Linked DNA regions of Archangium violaceum. The protein of the gene in region 2 binds, or shares a complex with, the protein of the main gene of each other region. Links are inferred from orthologs where the notes say so. Each region holds a gene or a part of one and is shown on either strand. Other genes may lie near its edges. The genes, in order: tsaE and tsaD.

What was found.
Region 1: the proteins of tsaD (region 2) and tsaE are in contact, whole or in part, in a crystal structure (PDB 6N9A), measured with the Thermotoga maritima proteins. The link is inferred for Archangium violaceum from one-to-one orthologs. Residues at the interface, in WP_004082750.1 of Thermotoga maritima: Cys10, Asp11, Arg49, His50, Leu82, Gly84, Gly135, Gly136, Glu154, Thr155, Leu156, Asp157, Asp158, Ser159, Glu162, Asp165, Lys166, Arg169, Leu170, Tyr175, Lys213, Thr214, Leu217, Tyr218, Gln221, Arg222, Asn324; in WP_004082108.1 of Thermotoga maritima: Leu37, Gly38, Lys46, Lys57, Val59, Lys60, Ser61, Thr63, Phe64, Thr65, Leu66, Met67, Val69, Pro71, Tyr82, Arg83, Leu84, Asp86, Asp88, Phe89, Asp93, Ile128, Asp130, Glu131, Arg134.

Annotation. Positions count from the first base shown.
Region 1 is NZ_CP069338.1:8,738,207-8,745,026, forward strand. Bases 1-3,000 are described here. They hold tsaE (tRNA (adenosine(37)-N6)-threonylcarbamoyltransferase complex ATPase subunit type 1 TsaE), read left to right. Parts: upstream 1-1,257; coding sequence 1,258-1,743; downstream 1,744-3,000. Other genes in these bases: JQX13_RS37130 (NAD(P)H-hydrate dehydratase), read left to right, coding at 1-1,261; JQX13_RS37140 (YigZ family protein), read left to right, coding at 1,722-2,372; JQX13_RS37145 (zinc-binding alcohol dehydrogenase family protein), read right to left, coding at 2,379-3,000. Also shown: more of JQX13_RS37145, read right to left, coding at 3,001-3,368; JQX13_RS37150 (LysR family transcriptional regulator), read left to right, coding at 3,495-4,424; JQX13_RS37155 (hypothetical protein), read left to right, coding at 4,514-4,948; JQX13_RS37160 (hypothetical protein), read left to right, coding at 5,036-5,296; JQX13_RS37165 (class II glutamine amidotransferase), read right to left, coding at 5,331-6,173; hutI (imidazolonepropionase), read right to left, coding at 6,244-6,820. UniProt on the Escherichia coli protein: Required for the formation of a threonylcarbamoyl group on adenosine at position 37 (t(6)A37) in tRNAs that read codons beginning with adenine.
Region 2 is NZ_CP069338.1:6,676,552-6,683,166, forward strand. What follows is about bases 1,337-4,131. They hold tsaD (tRNA (adenosine(37)-N6)-threonylcarbamoyltransferase complex transferase subunit TsaD), read left to right. Parts: upstream 1,337-2,129; coding sequence 2,130-3,134; downstream 3,135-4,131. Other genes in these bases: JQX13_RS28635 (response regulator), read left to right, coding at 1,337-2,101; rsmA (16S rRNA (adenine(1518)-N(6)/adenine(1519)-N(6))-dimethyltransferase RsmA), read left to right, coding at 3,147-3,977; JQX13_RS28650 (hypothetical protein), read left to right, coding at 4,065-4,131. Also shown: more of JQX13_RS28635, read left to right, coding at 1-1,336; more of JQX13_RS28650, read left to right, coding at 4,132-4,463; JQX13_RS28655 (hypothetical protein), read right to left, coding at 4,468-4,749; JQX13_RS28660 (deoxynucleoside kinase), read left to right, coding at 4,955-5,599; panB (3-methyl-2-oxobutanoate hydroxymethyltransferase), read left to right, coding at 5,765-6,615.

The DNA.
Region 1 (6,820 bases), 2.1 Mb from region 2 along the record:
GTCCAGACGCAACCTGCACGCGCTGTCGCCCCATGGCATCGAGCCCCAGCCGCTCGGCGCGGTAGGGGAGGCGAGGGCCGGCGACGTGGTGGTGGACGCGCTCTTCGGCACGGGGCTCACCCGGGCTCCGGCGGGGGAGTTCGCCGAGGCCATCCAGTACATGCTGCGCTGGCGTGCGGCGGGGGCGAAGGTGGTGGCCGCGGATATCCCCTCGGGGCTGCACACGGACACCGGCGAGCCCTTCGTGCCCTGCGTGGAGGCGGACATCACCGTCACCTTCGGCTTCGTCAAGCAGGGCCAGGTGTTGGAGCCCGGCGCCACCCTGTGCGGCGAATTGCGGTGCGTGGACATCGGCATTCCCCCCGAGGCCGTCGAGCCCCGCGAGGGCGCGGAGGTGTTCCTCGTCGAGGAGTCCGACGCGCGAGGAGCCATCGCTCCGCGCCGCTCGGACACGCACAAGGGCTCCTACGGGCATGTGCTGGTGATAGCCGGAAGCCACGGCAAGTCCGGCGCGGCGGCCATGTCGGCCCTGGGCGCGCTGCGCGGCGGCGCGGGGCTCGTCACCGTGGCCACCCGCTCCGAGGTGGTGGAGTCGGTGCTCGGCCATACGCCCGAGGTGATGGGGTGGCCGCTGGAGAATCGAGGGCCGCTCGGCATGGCGGACCTGGAGCCCCTGCTGGCCGCAGCGGACAAGAAGGACGTGCTCGTCGTGGGCCCGGGCATCCCCCGCGGCGAGGAGACGGTGAAGCTCCTGGGCACGTTGCTCTCGCGCATGGAGGTGCCCGCCGTGCTGGATGCGGACGCGCTCAACGCCGTCGCCACCGATCTCGAGGTGCTCCGCCGGGCGAAGGGACCGCTGGTGCTCACCCCGCACCCGGGCGAGATGTCTCGGCTCACCGGTGTGCCCACCAAGGATCTGCAGAAGGCCCGCGTGGAGGTGGCTCGGGACTTCGCTCGCACGCATGGGGTGACGCTGGTGCTCAAGGGCGCCCGGACGCTCGTGGCGCACCACGATGGCTCCGTCTTCGTCAACCCTACGGGCAACCCGGGCATGGCCACAGGTGGCATGGGCGACGTGCTGAGTGGCCTCCTGGGTGCTCTGCTGGGGCAGGGCCTGAAGCTCCCCGAGGCCGCCTGGACGGCCGTGTACGCGCATGGGCTCTCGGGAGACCTCATGGTGGCCCGTCGCGGCCGGTTGGGGTTGATCGCCACGGATGTGGCCAAGGGGCTGTGCAACGTGTGGACGAGGTGGAACCGATGAGCGCGCCCTCACTGAGCCGTACGGTGCTCTCGGGCTCACCCGAGGAGACGCACCGGTTGGGTGTCCGGCTCGGACAGTTGCTTCAGCCGGGGGACTTCGTGGGATTGGTGGGCGACCTGGGCGCGGGCAAGACGCACCTGGTGCGCGGCGTGGCCGAGGGGGCGGGCGTGTCGCGCTCGGAGGTGGCCAGCCCCACGTTCGCCATCGTCTACCCGTACCGGGGCCGGGTGCCGCTGTACCACGCGGACCTCTACCGGCTGGCCGACTACGACGAGCTGTACGCCACGGGCTTCCTGGATCTGGTGGGCGGGGACGGCGCGGTGCTGGTGGAGTGGCTGGATAGGATTCCGGAGGCCGCGCCCCGCGAGTTCCTGCGCGTCACCCTCCGGGACACGGGCGAGGAGTCCCGCGAGCTGGTGGCCGAGGCCTGGGGCTCGAGGCCCACGCAGTTGCTGGAGGCGTGGCTGCCCTCGGAGCGCTGATGGGCGAGGACAAGCGCTACCTCATTCCCGCGGGCCTCCACCGGGTGGAGCAGGAGATCCAACGCAGCCGCTTCATCACCACGGTCGCCCACACGCCGACGGTGGAGGAGGCGAAGGCCTTCGTCGCCCGGGTCCGCGAGGACTTCCCCGACGCGAACCACAACTGCTGGGCCTACGTGGTGGGGCCGCCCGGCTCGACCAGCACGGTGGGGATGAGTGACGACGGCGAGCCGCATGGGACCGCGGGCCGGCCGATGCTCACGGCGTTGCTCCACGGCGGGGTAGGGGAGGTGGCGGCGGTCGTCACCCGCTACTTCGGTGGCACCTTGCTGGGCAAGGGCGGGCTGGTGCGGGCCTACACCGGCTGCGTCCAGCAGGCACTCGAGAGCCTGCCGACCCGCGAGCGCGTACGGAAGGCGCGCCTCGCCGTCGAGTTGGAGTACGCGAACATCGAGGGCGTGCGCCGGCTGCTCCCCGCCCACGAGGCCCAGGTCCTCTCCGAGGAGTACGCGGTCACCGTGGGCTACCGGCTCGAGCTTCCCGTCTCCCAGGTGGATGCGTTCCGGAAGGCGCTCCTCGACGAGACCAACGGTCAGGTGCTGGTCGAGCTCGAGGAGCAGCCGGACTGAGCTCGCCTACAGGCGGAAGGCGAGCTTGCCCACCATCTTGCCGGAGGAGAGGGTCCGGTGCGCCTCGGCGAGCGCGGCGGGCTCCAGCACGCCCGCGTCCACCGTCAGGGTCGAGGTGAGCACGCCCTCGTCCAACAAGTCGGCCACGCGGTCGAGGATGGCCTGCTGGGAGGCCAGGTCCTTCGTCTTGTACATGGACTTCGAGAACATGAACTCCCACGAGAAGCTCGCCTTCTTGCTGAAGAGCTTCCCCATCGGCAGCGGTTGCTCGGGCTCCACGATGGACACGATGCGCCCGCTCGGCGCGATCAGCTCCGCCATCGTCTCGAAGTGCGCGTCCGTGCCGATGCAGCAGAAGATGGCATCCACGTTCTTCAGGCCGAGCGCCGCGAGCTGCGCGGGCAGGTTCTCGCGGTGGTTCACCACGTGGTCCGCTCCCATCTTCTTCACCCAGTCCCGGGTGGTGTCGCGGGAGGCCGTGCCAATGATGGTCATCCTCGTCAGCCGCTTCGCCATCTGCACGACGAGCGAGCCGACGCCGCCGGCCGCCCCGATGACGAGGAGGGTTCCGCCCTGCTCGACACGGAGCTGCTCGTACAGGCCCTCCCAGGCCGTGAGCGCCGTGAGGGGGATGCTCGCGGCGTGGAGGTGGTCCAGCTTGCGCGGCTTGTGGCCGACGATGCGCTCGTCCACCACGTGCAGCGACGCGTTCGTTCCCTCCCGGGTGATGTCACCGGCGTAGAAGACCTCGTCGCCCTCGCGGAAGCGCTTCACCTCCGAGCCCCGGGCGATGACGACGCCCGAGGCATCCCAGCCGAGAACCTGGCCCGGCCGCTTCGCGCGCACCTTGGTGTCGACCGGGTTGACGGAGACGGCCTTGACCTCGACCAGGAGATCGTACGGGCCGGGCTGGGGAACCTCGCGCTCCACGAGCTCGAACCGGCTCGTATCGCTGGGGCTGACGATGAGGGCTTTCTGGATCTTGGCGGGGGCCATGGTGGCTCTCTCCTCGGAAGAAGGTGGACGGCTCGAGGCCAGCGCCTCGATGACCCGGAACTTGCGTCTTTCCTGGCAGATGAAAAAGGCTTCCCGGGGACGAGCACTCTTGACGGGGATTCACGAATGCTGGAGCACCGCGAGGCCATCACCGGAATGTCCATCCTGGTTACCGTCGTCGACGCCGGCTCGCTCAGCGCCGCCGCGGCGAAGCTGGGCATGACGTCTTCCGCGGTGAGCAAGCAGGTGTCGCGGCTCGAGGCCCGGCTCGGGATACGGCTGCTCCAGCGCACCACGCGCCGCATGCAGCTCACCGAGGCCGGTGCCCGCTACTGTGAGCGGGCCCGCTCCATCCTGGAGTCCATCGAGTCCGTCGAGCGCGAGGCGGAGAGCGTCCAGGACACGCCGCACGGCACGCTGCGCGTCACCGCGCCGACGGTGCTCGGCCAGGTCCAGGTGATGCCGGTGGTGCTCGCCTTCCAGCGCGCGTATCCCACCGTGAAGGTTCACGTCGAGCTCTCGGACCGGAGGAGCGATCTCGTCGAGGAGGGCATCGACGTGGCCATCCGCATGACGTCCCAGCCGCCGCCGGCCTTCGTGGCCCGCAGGCTCGGTGATGATCGGCGCGTGCTCTGCGCCAGCTCCGACTACCTCACCCGGGCAGGTCGCCCGCGTCGGCCCGGCGAGCTCACGAACCATGAATGCATCGTGTTCGTCGCGGGCCAGCCCGTGGAGACGTGGCACCTGCGCGCCTCGGAGGACTCGGAGCACACCACCCCCATTCGCGTCTCGGGCCGGTTGCACGTCAACAACACCCACGCCCTGCGACAGGCCGCGCTCGCCGGCCTCGGGATCGCTGATCTGCCTCGCTACCTCGTCGAGGAGGATCTCGAGGCCGGGCGGCTCGAAGCCGTCCTCGGACGCTTCATCCCGGTGGGTCGCGGGGTGTTCGCCATCTATGCGCCCGCTCCCTACGTGCCGGCCAAGGTGCGCCGCTTCGTCGAGATGCTGGAAAAGACCTTCCGAGGCGGTGTTGCCGGGTGGCGAACATCGTAAGGCCTCCTCTTCCCCCGGGACCGTTCGGAGGAAGGCTCGTCTCCCCACTCGCTGTCCGGGGGAATCCACTCCGGGTCTATCCTGTGCCCATGACCCTCTCCCACGCAGCGAAGTGCTTCCTGCTCGTCCCGCTCGCCAGCGCGATGCTGGTGGGGTGTGGCGCCATCGAGCCACCTCCCCAGGAGTATCCCCACGCCACCGTCACCTTCGACGTGACGGTGCCCTCGGACACCCCGGCCAACGCGATCGTCACCGTGGTGGGCTCGGACCCATCGCTCGGGGGTGATGCGACTCCGGGTTTCCACCTGCGCCGCCAGGGCGAGCACTACATGGGCTCGGTGCGGCTCGCGCTCGAGGCGGACGTCTCGTTCGAGCTCTGGCTGGAGGACTCGTGGTGCCCCGAGCTCTCCGCGGACGGAGCGCAGGCACCGCGTCACTCCTTCCGGGTGGAGGGTGACATGACGGTGCCCGTCACCGTGACCGACTGGGGCGCGCCGAGCCTGGGGCCCCCCAGCAAGGGCTGACGCTGGTCTGGTGATTGCTTGGGGTCTGGCTCATGAACGTGCGCTCCCCGCTGTCCGCTCCGCTGCTCGTGGGTCTGTGCTGACCGGTTGCGTCGAACCATCTTCCCTCGAGGAGCCAACCCCCGCTCCCGTCGTTCCCTCCACCAGGTGCCGCCCCGGTTCGAGATCGGTCAGGACGGCAATATCGAGTTGGAGCCGCTCTTCGTGTCGGCGGAATCAGGCAACTTCCACCCGGCGGCCGGCTCTCCGCTACGCGATGCCGGATGCCTCGATCTCCTCGGGCTCGACCGTGACGGGACGCCCGAGGACATCGGTGCCTACGGTGGTCCGCTGGGCAGCTGGCAGTGAGGGCATGACCCCCACGGCCTCCTCCACCGGGCGCTTAGGGCCGGGTGCACAGGTCCTGCACCTTCCACCGGTGCAGGACGAGGCCGCTGTCCACGCCGACGATGTCCTCCTCGTCGATGACGTGCCAGTGGTCCTCGCCCGACAGCTGCTCGCTGGCGAGCACGAACTGCTCGAGCTGCGTCCCCGGCTTCGGGGGACCCCCGTGCAGACGGTGCGGGCGTTTGCCCGTCTCGGGCGCCGTGTCCGACAGGAAGAGCGTCCGGTTGCGCCGAGTCGCCACCATCACGTCCCCGTTGGTCACGAGGAAGTTCATCGACGAGCGCTCCTGCGGCGCCTGCCCCGGCTCGTCGGTGATGGCCGACACCAGCTCCATCGTCTCCGCCAGCGCGAACGCGACCGTCTCCACGCTTGCTGGCCCCTCGAGCGACTGCCGCTTCTCCAGCCGCGTGAGGAACAGGTAGAAGCAGCGCTCGGAGTCCGTGGCGCCCCGGATGTTCGCCAGCAGCTCCGGGCGGATGAGGGACTCCACCGTGGCACGGTGCCGGGCGAAGTTGCTCACCGTGCCGTTGTGCACGAAGCACCAGCGGCCGTAGTTGAACGGGTGGGCGTTGCGCTTCTCCACCGCGCCCACGGAGGCCAGGCGCAGGTGCGCCACCACCGTGCGGGAGGACACACGGCTGCTCACCCGCTCGAAGTCGGGATCGCAGTACGCGGGTCCGAGCCCATGGGCGACGAGCGGTTGCTCGGCCTCATACGAGGCGATACCCCAACCATCCTTGTGCTCCCTCGACTGCTGGAGAAGCGAGTTCTTCTCCGTCACGAGGGACGGGTGGACCGCAGCGGGAACAGAGGAACGAAAGCCGAAGAGACGGCACATGGTCTTCTTGTTTGATGATAACGACCGGCCCAGACGGGAAGTTCCGTCACGTCCCTCTGTCCACCTGAAGTCATGAACAGAGGGCCCGCTCGTTTTCTACCACCACATGGCCGTCTTTAATGACAATCCGTGCGTGATTGATTCCCAGGTGATAGGGAAGATGGCGATAGTTTGAACACGAAAAAACGACAATGTTTGCCGGATCTCCCACCGTAATCCGGCCGTATGTGTTCAAACCAAGCGCGAGCGCGGCCCCTCGGGTCGCGGCCCAGTAGGCTTCCGCGGCCGTCAGCCCGTTCTCCAGGCAGGCGAGCCCCAGGGTGAGCGGCAGGTTCTCGCTCATGGCGGAGCCCGGGTTGAGGTTGGTGCCGAGCGCCACGTTGACGCCGGCGTCGCGCAGCTTGCGCCCGGGGGCGTAGGGCCGCACGCGCAGGAAGAGGGTGGAGGTAGGGACGAGTACGGCGGTGACGCCCGCGTCCGCCAGGGCGCGGATGCCCGCGTCGCTCACGTGCTCCAGGTGGTCCGCGGTGCTGGCTCCCAGCTCGGCCGCCAGTTCGGCGCCTCCCGAGGAGGTGAGCTGGTCCACGTGCAGCCGCGGCTTGAGCCCCAGCTTCGTGGCGGCCCCGAGGATCCGGCGCGCCTCCGCG
Region 2 (6,615 bases):
CCGCGTCATCGACGCGGAGATGGGGCGGCTCAAGGGCGAGAACGCGTTCTACCGTCTGCTCAACGCCACCGAGGGTGAGTTCGAGGTTCAATTCACCGCGCTGGATCGGCCCGAGCGCATCGAGGTCTCCACCCAGGGCCTGCTGATGGAGGGCATGCGCCGGCTGGACGAGTGGGGCCGCATGCTCGAGCAGCTCCCGCCGCTGGAGACGGTGTTCGAGATCGACTACCACCAGCTGGCGGATCGCCTCTCGGAGATTCCGGACGAGGTGAACGGGCTGCTGCGCCTCTTCGACGGCAAGCGCAGCCTGAGCCGGGTGGTGGAGGACTCGGACTTCGACGATCTGGCGGCGCTGGGCATCATCAGCAAGCTGTACTTCGAGGGCCTCATCCGCGAACTGGGCAGCGTCTCGCAGGAGCCCGTGCAGAGTGGCAAGCCCGGCATCGAGGAGTGGCTCCACAACGCGCCGGCGCCGAGTGCTCCCGCCGAGCCGGCTCCGGAGCCGGTGGCGCCCGCGGTGCCTCCCGTGACCCCGGTGGCCCCGGTGGTCGCGCCCGTGGTGGCCCAGCCCGTGAGCGCACCGGAGCCACAGGCCGCGCCGGAGCCACAGGCCACGCCGGAGTCGCAGCCTCAGCTCGCCAATGTCGTCGTCTTCGAGGCCAGGAAGCGCCCTCAGAACGTTCCGGAGACGGACATCATCGCGCCCCCGCGCACGGCCGAGGGCTCGGCGTTCCTCGTGGATCCGGCGCCGGCCCACCGCGCGAAGGAGATGGAGCGGCGGAGCCTGCTGCTCGACTGGAACCGGGTGGATGTGGATGGCCTGGGCTCGGCGGGAGGTTGGGGTCCGGGCTGGTCTCCGGCGCCTCGTGCCCCGGCGTCCGCCAGCGCGCCCGCGACCACGCCCGCGCCTCTTCCGCCCACGCCCCCGGCTCCCGCGGAGCAGCCGGAGTCCTCGTCGCGTGGCCCCATCTTCGGTGGCGCCGCCGTGGCTCCCAATCCGTTGCCGCCCGTGCCTCCTCCGGAGCCCGCGACTCCGGCCCAGGAGGTGACGTTGGTGACGGGGCTGAAGCCTGAAGCTCCGGCCCAGGAGACCCCTCCGCCGGCCCCCGTGCCCGCTCCCGTCGCCGTGCAGCCCGCGGAGACTCCGGTCGAGAAGCCGGCCGAGAAGCCCCAGCTCGCGCTCCCGCCGTACCCGGGTCATGGCGCGCCCGCGCCCAAGCCCGCGGAAGAGCCCAAGCCGGAGCCCAAGCCCGCTCCCGCGGTGGCCAGCAAGCCCGCGGAGGAGCCCAGGCCGCGCCCGACACCCAGGCCCACGCAGGCGCCCAGGAAGGCGCCGGTGGATGAGGACGTGCGGCTGCCGAAGCCGAAGCGTACCGGCCTCTACATCGGGCTCGGGGTCGTGGCGATCGCCGTGGCCGCCGCGGTGGTGGTGTTCGGCCAGTCGGGTGGAACGCCCACGCCTCCGCCGGAGTCGAAGCCCGCGCCCACCGAGCAGGTGAAGGCACCGGAGCCCGAGAAACAGGTGCCCGAGGCGAAGGCGCCGGAGACGAAGCCGCCCGAGACGCAGGCCCAGCCGGAGCAGCCGGCCACCGCGGCCCAGACGCCCGTGCCCGACGCGGGGACTCCTTCCCAGGCCACCGAGCAGCCGGCCGTCGCCGCGAATGGCACCCCGCCCGCGGAGGATGACGACAAGGACGACGAGCCGGAGCAGGCCGAGACGCAGAAGCTGAGCCCCGAGGCCCAGTACGCCGAGCTGGCGCGCCGGGCCAAGAGGCTCCAGGCGACCGGGCGCTACAAGGCCGCGGCCTTCGCCTACCGCAAGGCGCTCAACCTCAAGCCGGACTCGGCCGAGGCGAAGGCGGGCCTGGGCATCTCCCTGGTGCGCAGCGATTCGAGCTACCGCGAGGCCGTCAAGCTCCTGGAGGACGCGCTGAAGGACCAGCCCAACAACGCCCATGCGTGGCTGTGCCTGGGCATGGGCCGGCAGATGGTCCAGCAGGACAAGAAGGCGATCGACGCCTACAAGCGCTATCTCTTGTTGGAGCCCTCCGGCCAGTACGCCAACGACGTGCGCGCCGCGCTCAAGTCGCTCGGACAGTAGGCGGGGCGGCGGGCTCCTGGTAGAGAGGATGCCCTTGCTCGTACTCGGAATCGAAACCTCCTGTGATGAGACCGCCGCCGCCCTCGTGGAGGACGGCCGGCGCGTGCTCGCCGACGTCGTCTCCACCCAGGTGGACATCCACCGTCGCTGGGGTGGGGTGGTGCCGGAGCTCGCCAGCCGCAACCACGTGGTGCAGGTCATGCCCGTCCTGCACGAGGCCCTCACCCGGGCTGGCAAGACGCTCGACGATGTGGACCTCATCGCCGTCACCTCGGGGCCCGGTCTCATCGGGGCCCTTCTGGTGGGCGTGCAGGTGGCCAAGTCGCTGAGCCTCGCCACCGGCAAGCCCTTCGTCGGGGCGAACCACCTCGAGGGACACCTGCTCGCCATCCGGCTGCTGGAGGATGCGCCGGAGCCGCCCTTCCTGGGGCTCGTCGTCTCCGGTGGTCACACCAGCCTCTACGAGGTGCAGGACTACGGCCGTTACCGGCTGGTGGGCAGCACCCGCGACGACGCCGCCGGCGAGGCCTATGACAAGACGGCGCGCATCCTCGGCCTGCCGTACCCGGGTGGGTTGCCCATCGATCAGCTCGCGCAGAAGGGGAACCCGGAGGCCATCCGGTTCCCCCGCGCGCTGCCCGGCGCGGAGAACTTCGACTGGTCCTTCTCCGGGCTGAAGACGGCGGTGCTGCACCACGTGCGCAAGCACGGCGTCCCCGAGGGGCAGGAGCTGGCGGACCTGTGCGCCTCCTTCCAGGAGGCCGTGGCGGACGCGCTGTCGAAGAAGTTCGTCGCCGCCGCGCGCCGGCTGGGCCTGAAGCGCCTGGTGGTGTGCGGAGGCGTGGCGGCCAACTCGCGGTTGCGCTCGCTGTGCCAGGAGCGCGCCGCGGATCGCAACCTGCAGCTCTACCTCCCGCCGGTGCGGTTGTGCACGGACAATGGCGCGATGATCGCCGTGGCCGGCTACGAGGCCTGGCGCCGGGGTCTTCGCGGCGACTTCAACCTGTCCGCGGATCCGGCCTGGCGCATGTGAAGGGACACCCTCGTGGATACACCTCGTGACATCCTCCAGCGTCATGGCCTGAGGGCCAAGCACAGCTGGGGTCAGAACTTCCTGGGCGACCCGGACATCCTGGAGGCCATCGCCGACGCGCTGGAACTGCGCGACGGCGAGCCGGTGGTGGAGCTGGGCCCGGGCCTGGGGCACCTGACGCGCTTCCTCGCCGCCACCGGCGCGCGCGTCACGGCGGTGGAGAAGGACCGGGACATGATCTCCGTGCTGGAGAAGGAGGCCATCTCCGGCGTGCGCGTGGTGGACGGCAACGCGGCCACGGTGGACTTCGCCGAGGTGGCGGGTGCGCCCGAGGTGAAGGTCGCCGGCAACCTCCCGTACCACCTGACGAGCTCCATCCTCTTCCAGGTGCTGGAGCAGCGCGAGCACGTGACGCGCGCGGTCTTCACCCTGCAGAAGGAGGTGGTGGATCGGCTCGCGGCCGAGCCGGGCGGGCGCGATTACGGCCTGCTCACCGCCATCCTGGGCCTCTACTTCACCTCGGAGAACCTCTTCGACATCGACGCCCGTCGCTTCCATCCGCCGCCCAAGGTGGACTCGGCGGTGCTGCGGCTCATCCGCCGCCCCGAGCCCCTGGCTCCCGTGGTGGATGGCGCGCGCTTCATCCGCCTGGTGAAGGCGGGGTTCGCGCAGCGTCGCAAGACGCTCTTCAACTCACTCAAGTCGGACAAGTCGCTGGGCTCGACGGAGCAGCTCCAGCGGGCACTGGAGACGGCGGGCATCGATCCGATGCGGCGCGCGGAGACGCTCTCGTCCGAGGAGTTCGCCGCCATCGAGCGCGCGCTCGGTCCCGTTGGTGGGTAGTCCCGCGGTGGGTAGTCCCGAAGGGGCGCCACGATTTGGCGTCCGAGCCACTCTGGTGTTAACGAAAGAGTGGCTCGGAGAGGATTGATGAAGCCCCTGCCACTGGAGGCGCTGGAGCCGGTGCTCAACCGGTTCGGTGTGGTGTACGCGGTGTTCGCCCGCCCCGATGGGGTGGTGCTACTGCGTTGGGGCGATCCCAGTCCGATCCCCGTGCTCGACGAGAACACCTTCGTCGGTGCCACCCGGGACATGGCTCAGGTCTACCGCTCGTTGGAGCGGATGTTGTTGCCGCAGATGGACGTCCAGGGCGAGTACCTGGGCATCCGCTCGAAGGTCGGCGACAAGGTGGTGTACGCGCTCTTCTTCGAGACGCGGCGTTTCGAGGCGGCCACGCCGGTGGAGCGGCTGCGGACCGAGTACGCGTTCTGCAAGTCGCTCGGCAGCGCGGTGGACAACGAGCTCCAGGGGTGGCTGGCCGAGCGCTAGGTGCTCAGGACTCGCCGCCGCCGAGCACCTTCGACAGCTCTCCCTGTTGCGCGAGCCAGGCGCGGAACTCGTCCTCGGGCAGCCGCATGCGCGCCAGGACGCCGCGGAGGATCTCCTCGGGCGAACCGTCCCGCCTGCGTTTGAGCTCCAGGGCCGTCTTGAGGAGGACCACACCGTAGAGCGGATCAGGCTCCACCGTCTTCTCGGGGGACCGGGCCGTGTCGGTGGCCGTGGTCCGGCGTGGCTCCAGCTCGATGACCGTCTTCGCGCGCTGCCGTCGATTCATCTCCCTCTGTCCCCACGCGTCCGCGTCTCCCGCACCGCGCGTGGGCCCCTGGTAGTGGACGCCCATCAGGCCGTCAAGCGTGGCGATGCCCCGGAGAGCGCGATCATTGCCCGGCCGCCACTCCCGTGTTCTATTCCGCGCCCCGCGCCCGCCGGTGGAAGAGGTAGGTGCGTGGTTTCCGTTGCAGTCGGAGGTCTCGAAGCGGATGGACAACCGCTACATCGTGGTCGAGGGGCCCATCGGCGTCGGCAAGACGAGCCTCTCCAACATCCTCGCCGAGCGTTTCTCGGCCCGGCGCATCTTCGAGATCGTCGAGGAGAATCCCTTCCTCGCCAACTTCTACGCGGACCGGCAGAAGTACGCCTTCCAGACGCAGATCTTCTTCCTGCTCTCGCGCTTCAAGCAGCAGCAGGAGCTGTTCCAGCCGGACCTGTTCAACTCGGTGACGGTCAGCGACTACCTGTTCGCCAAGGACCGCATCTTCGCGTGCCTGACGCTGGACTCGCACGAACTGGCGCTCTACGAGCGTGTCTTCGAGGCGCTCAGCCCCCGCGTCACGAGGCCGGACCTCGTCATCTACCTGCAGGCGCGGCTGGACGTGCTGCTCCACCGCATCAAGAAGCGCGGTCGCGAGTTCGAGCGTCAGTTCGACGCCGGCTACCTGGAAGAGTTGGTGCACGCGTACAACGAGTTCTTCTCCCACTACACGGAGACGCCGCTGCTCGTGGTGGACACGTCGGACATCGACTTCGTCCACGACGAGGGGGACCTGAAGGGGCTGCTGGGCGCCATCGACCGGGCGCGTCAGGGCACCCAGCACTACCTCCCGACGGGGAGCAAGCGGCCCTGAGTGGGGCTCGATTGCCTGCCTGCCCTCAAAGAGAAGCCCCCGCGATGCTTCGAGGGCGTTAGAGTGTCACCGATGGCGGCTTCCGGCGATCCCCCAGGGGACGGCGAGGGGCGGTCATGCATGCACGGCAGGACATTGAACCCTCACCCCCAGAGGAGGTGAACCATGAAGGACAAGGTCACCATCCATACGCTGAAGCGCCTGAAACAGAGCGGCCAGAAGATCACCATGGTCACGGCCTACGATGCCACCTTTGCCCACGTCTTCGATGAAGCCGGGGCGGACGTGCTGCTCGTGGGGGACTCGCTGGGCATGGTCATCCAGGGCCATGACTCCACCCTTCCGGTCACGATGGACCAGATGGTGTACCACTCGCTCGCGGTCAACCGCGGGACGAAGCGGGCGCTGGTGGTGACCGACATGCCCTTCATGAGCTACCAGGTGTCGGTGGAGGAGGCGGTCCGCAACGCCGGCCGGCTGGTGGCGGAGGGCAAGGCGGGAGCGGTGAAGCTGGAGGGCGGCGCCGAGTTCGCCGACGTCATCTCCGCCATCGTCCGCGCCAGCATCCCCGTCATGGGCCACCTGGGCCTCACGCCGCAGTCGGTGCACAAGATGGGCGGCTACGTGGTGCAGGGCCGTGACGAGGACGCCGCGAACAAGATCCTCGAGGACGCCCTCGCGCTGGAGCGCGCCGGTTGTTTCTCCCTGGTGCTCGAGGGCGTGCCGCTGGAGCTGGGGCGGCAGATCACCCAGCGCCTCTCCATCCCCACCATCGGCATTGGCGCGGGCAGGTACTGCGACGGCCAGGTGCTCGTCTGTTACGACCTGCTGGGGATGAACCCGGACTTCAAGCCCAAGTTCGTGAAGCGCTACGCCAACCTCCACGGCTCCATCACCGAGGCCGTGGGCGCCTACTTCTCCGAAGTGCGCGCGGGCACGTTCCCGGACGAGGAGCACTCCTTCAAGTCCAAGCCCATCCGCCTCGTGACGGCTCCTCCGGAGTCCACGACGGACGC